One region of the Oceanobacillus timonensis genome, then DNA from elsewhere that is predicted to be linked to it. Evidence: a T-box and tRNA genes for the amino acid it is inferred to sense, from the RefSeq annotation. Region 1 holds a T-box; the other holds one or more tRNA genes.

Evidence for each region. A T-box is a leader RNA that pairs with one kind of tRNA and senses whether it is charged. The one in region 1 lies ahead of thrS (threonine--tRNA ligase), so its partner is inferred to be a tRNA-Thr.
Region 2: it encodes a tRNA-Thr, which carries the amino acid that the T-box ahead of thrS (threonine--tRNA ligase) is inferred to sense. The anticodon was not compared.

What each region holds. Positions count from the first base shown of each region.
Region 1 is NZ_LT800497.1:2,180,540-2,183,016, reverse strand. It holds gene thrS (threonine--tRNA ligase) at 1-1,106, opposite strand, end outside; T-box leader at 1,162-1,392, opposite strand; gene ytxC (sporulation protein YtxC) at 1,451-2,287, opposite strand.
Region 2 is NZ_LT800497.1:4,224,331-4,226,807, forward strand. It holds gene B7E05_RS20740 (hydroxymethylglutaryl-CoA reductase, degradative) at 1-308, opposite strand, end outside; tRNA gene B7E05_RS20745 (tRNA-Lys) at 639-711, opposite strand; tRNA gene B7E05_RS20750 (tRNA-Gln) at 755-826, opposite strand; tRNA gene B7E05_RS20755 (tRNA-Tyr) at 836-920, opposite strand; tRNA gene B7E05_RS20760 (tRNA-Thr) at 963-1,038, opposite strand; tRNA gene B7E05_RS20765 (tRNA-Val) at 1,043-1,118, opposite strand; tRNA gene B7E05_RS20770 (tRNA-Glu) at 1,195-1,269, opposite strand; gene fabI (enoyl-ACP reductase FabI) at 1,570-2,346, shown strand.

The sequences.
Region 1 (2,477 bases):
ATTTCATGACGATGCATGGTGCCTAGCTCTGCAATACGGACAGGCAGATTACGGTAGCTCCATAATTGGTTTTTGAAAACCATCATATGATGCGGGCAGTTCATTGGACGTAATACAAGCTCTTCGTTATCCATTTCCATAGTCGGGAACATATCCTCCTGATAATGATCCCAGTGTCCGCTTGTTTTATACAAATCTACATTACCAAGTACGGGTGTATACACATGGTCATAGCCTAAGCGTTCTTCGATATCCACAATATAACGTTCAATCGTACGGCGGATGGTAGCCCCTTTCGGCAGCCATAACGGCAGACCTTGTCCTACTTTTTGTGATACGGTAAAAATGCCCAGCTCTTTACCAAGCTTGCGGTGATCTCTTTCTTTACGCTCTTCTAAAATCTGCAGATATTCATCCAGCTGCGATTTTTTCTCAAATTCTGTTCCGTAAATACGTTGCAATTGTTTATTATTGCTGTCTCCACGCCAATAAGCGCCGGAAATACTTAATAACTTGAATGCTTTGATTTTACTTGTTGACGGAACATGCACTCCCCGGCACAAGTCAAAAAATTCTCCCTGCTCATAAATCGTTACCGTTTCGTCTTCCGGAATCGCATCCAGCAGTTCTAATTTAAGCTCATCGCCAATTTCTGCAAAACGTGCTTTTGCTTCATCACGAGAAACTTCTACACGTTTGATTTCTAAATTTTCATCTATGATTTTCTTCATTTCTTTCTCAATTTTCGGCAGGTCTTCCGGGGTTAAGGTATCTTCCATATCGATATCGTAATAAAAACCCTCTTCAATAACTGGACCAACGCCTAATTGCACATTCGGATATAAACGTTTCACAGCCTGTGCTAATAAATGGGCAGTAGAGTGACGTGCAATCTCCAGCCCTTCCTGGTTACGGTACGTAATAATTTCAATTTTTCCACCTTCGAAAAGCGGTCTGCGTAAATCAACAAGCTCTCCACCTAATTTAATGGCAAGTGCCTGTTTTTTTAATCCCGGGGAAATAGAAGCTGCGATATCTTCGCCCGTTGTTCCTTCCGGGAAGGACTTCTCCGCTCCATCTGGAAAAATAATTGTTAAATCAGCCATGTTCATCGAACTCCTTTATCAAATATAAAAAAACGCTCCATCTCTTTGCGTCATGCAAAGGGACGAGCGTTTATGCCGTGGTTCCACCCTAATTCCTGAAGATAAAAATATCCTCAGCTTCATTCATCCTTAACGCAGATGAAACGTTGCTGCCTACTTTTACATATTTCAGCAGCAATGCTCCAAGGTGGTAATTATTTCTTTACGAAAGGAAGCTTACAGCCTCAGGACTTCCCTCTCTAGGTACGTAAAATGAAAATAATCTTGTCCTCATCATTGCCATGTTGTATTCAAACTCTATTCGTATTATATTCCTTCTGCGTTTGAAAAGCAAGTCCAATTCATTATTCTCCCCGGGAAAGAATAGAGGCTCCTTTCGCTTCAAATAGTACCCTCTCTTGAAATATATTGATAATTGTCATGGTCTTTGGGTCAGCAGGATTATTTCCATACACCTTTATTTTTGCCGGTGCCATGGCAATAAGCGGACTTAAATTAAATTCATTATCATGCAAGCCGAGCACATACAAAGGCGCCTGGAACATCCACATGCGCAGCATATCTTTAGAAATGACCTCTCCTTTTTCATTGTAAAAAGTAAAATTTTCTCCCTGCTCGATATGAACCAAATCAACACAGGGCTCTTTTTTTTCAATATAATGGCGCAGCGTGTCCATAAATGCCTGGTGATCTTCTTCCCGCTTAAATTCCTCAATAGCCTTTCCAACGCATTCATGAATAAATGTTAAAAAGCTTGCCAGTCGAAAACGTAATATAGCACGAAAATGAATGCTCGTATGTTCTTTTAATTGCTGAAGAAAAATATGCTGCAGAAGTTTGGCAGTATCCACATGTTCTCTTAACGTTTGGTTATCTTCGTCTGTTTCAAATAAAATGCCCATAGAAAAATCATAAATGCGGTTAATCTCCTCCGGGTCAGAGAAATAATACTCCTCGGTAATTTCTCGAATAATGATGTCTGAAAGATGCTCTTCTATCAATACATTTGACATGACAGAGCTGATGACATGAATTAATTCTGCCTTTGTTCCATTACTTTCCAGTTGTAACCTGCTTCCCCAGGCGTTCGTTTGTTGATGTACGCTGATTTGTTTTCTATATGGAATCAACTGATTACAAAAAGCTTGAGCTTCCTTATCCGTTTCAAAATACACTTCCATCAATACATATCACCCTCATCCACTTGCAAACTGTTACAATTATATGGACAAGACTGTACAAACATGCTTAAACTAGTCAGACTAGCAGATTTGCTTTACCTAATATAAACACTCTACCTTTCGGATATTTATTGTTTTCTTTCTGGTAAGTATATGAAGAAACAAGGATTTTCACCGGAATCTATGGGTA
Region 2 (2,477 bases), 2.0 Mb from region 1:
TGAAACCCGCCAGCCTCTCTGACTATCTTTGCAATATGGCTGGCAGAAGCAACAACAGATGCTTCTTCAATAGCCATCGGCACCACATATTCTTTCCCATTTACTAAAAAATTTAATCCTAATCCAAATGGTAATGGATAGGTACCAATGACATTTTCAATCATATTATCAGCTTTTCCTATTGTAAGTGCATCTGCGTTAGACAAATTTTGCGTTTCTGCTTCTGTTAAAGAAAAGGCTTCACGTAACAATGCTCGCCTTTCTTCTACTGTCATATTATAAAAACCGGGTATCCTTGAAGAGGTCATGCCTAGCTCATCCTTTTTATTTATCATATCTAAAAATATGCTTTTTATTACGAAGTACTAAAAGAAACTATTTTGATTATAACATGAATTCTACCGTTTTTTCATTTTGAAGATACTTATTTCGTTACTAGAACTAAGTACTTGATATTATGGTCAGGTACTGTATTTTTTTAGTTTTATACATTTTCTAACTTGGTGTTCACGAAACCTTATCTATACAAAGAAACGTTACTGCAACGGGAGCGTTTACGGGCAATTCTCCATGATAAAGAAAAAAACGAGATAAGCTTATCCCGTTTTCTGTGTGTTCTGTACTTGTCATTCTTGTAATGAGCCATGAAGGATTCGAACCTTCGACCCTCTGATTAAAAGTCAGATGCTCTGCCAACTGAGCTAATGGCTCCTGTAATATCTCTATCGAGTATAAAAAAGACATAAAAAAAAGGCTGGGCCACCAGGATTCGAACCTGGGGTGCACGGGATCAAAACCCGATGCCTTACCGCTTGGCTATGGCCCAATAAAAACATGGTGGAGGGGGAGAGATTCGAACTCCCGAACCCTGAGGGAGCGGATTTACAGTCCGCCGCGTTTAGCCACTTCGCTACCCCTCCGTAGTATTGTTAACCATATGGTAAATAATATACATAAAAAAATGGTGCCGGCCAGAGGACTTGAACCCCCAACCTACTGATTACAAGTCAGTTGCTCTACCAGTTGAGCTAGGCCGGCATGATGGTGGAGGATGCAGGGCTCGAACCTGCGACCCCCTGCTTGTAAGGCAGGTGCTCTCCCAGCTGAGCTAATCCTCCAGAGCATATTATGTATGCCTGAAAATGTTATAAAATAACATTGCGTGTTTCCTATATGTTTTTCATTGAAATAAGTTGGTGACCCGTACGGGATTCGAACCCGTGTTACCGCCGTGAAAGGGCGGTGTCTTAACCACTTGACCAACGGGCCATGATTGCTGTCTGAGAAGTTTTTGAAAGTATCTCCCGCAAACTGACGAATTTTATTATATCGAGGAACCAACCGTTTGTAAAGAGAAAAATGAAAAAAACTTTATTTTATTTTTCCAAAGATGTTCAAACACGGTCAATGCCTATTTTAATACGATGTTACAGAATCATATTTTGTATAAGATTTCGTTATTTTAACCCGTTTCTTCTATAGAAATAAAGAAAAACAGGTTTTACCTTTATCACCTGGTACTAATCAGTTATAATAGATGCTAAGTAAAATGTGGAATGGAGGAAAAGTATGACAAAGCTTTTAGAAGGTAAAAATATTGTAGTAATGGGCGTCGCAAACGAAAGAAGTATTGCATGGGGCATTACCAAATCACTACATAATGCCGGAGCTAATCTTATTTTTACGAACCGGCAGGAAAGATCCTATAATAAGTTAGTAAAACTTTTAGAGAAACATGAAATCGAACCAAAAGCAATTATCTCTTGCGATGTTGCATCCGATGAAAGTGTTCAGGAAGCGTTTCAGGAGATAAAAGAAAAAATCGGTGTGATTCACGGCTTGGTTCACTCTGTTGCCTTTGCAAAACGTGAGGACCTGCAAGGTGAATTTGTCACTACTTCTCGTGACGGCTTCCTGCTCGCCCAAGAAATCAGTGCTTATTCCTTAGTAACCGTGACAAATGCTGCGAAAGAACTGATGACAGAAGGAGGTTCGGTTGTCACACAAACGTATATCGGAGCAGAACAAGTCGTTCCTGGCTATAACGTTATGGGTGTGGCTAAAGCATCTCTGGAAGCAAGTGTCCGTTATTTGGCTGAAGATGTGGGTAAAGATGGCATTCGCGTGAACGCTGTGTCAGCCGGTCCTATCCGTACACTCTCTGCAAAAGGAGTAGCTAACTTCAATGAAAAAGCACAAGTTGTTGAGGAAAGAGCTCCATTACGCCGTAACATTGATCAAGATGATGTCGGAGATGCAACATTATTCTTCCTGAGTGATTTAGCACGCGGAATTACTGGTGAAGTATTGCATGTGGATGCCGGATTCAATATTATTGGCGGTTAACCATTTAAAAACTGTCTCTTCCTATAAAGAAGGGACAGTTTTTTTATTGGCTAAATCCACGTTCTCTTCTATGTTTAATCATTTTTTATTGTGGGAATAGGTATTAATGGATATTCAAAAAGGGCAATAAT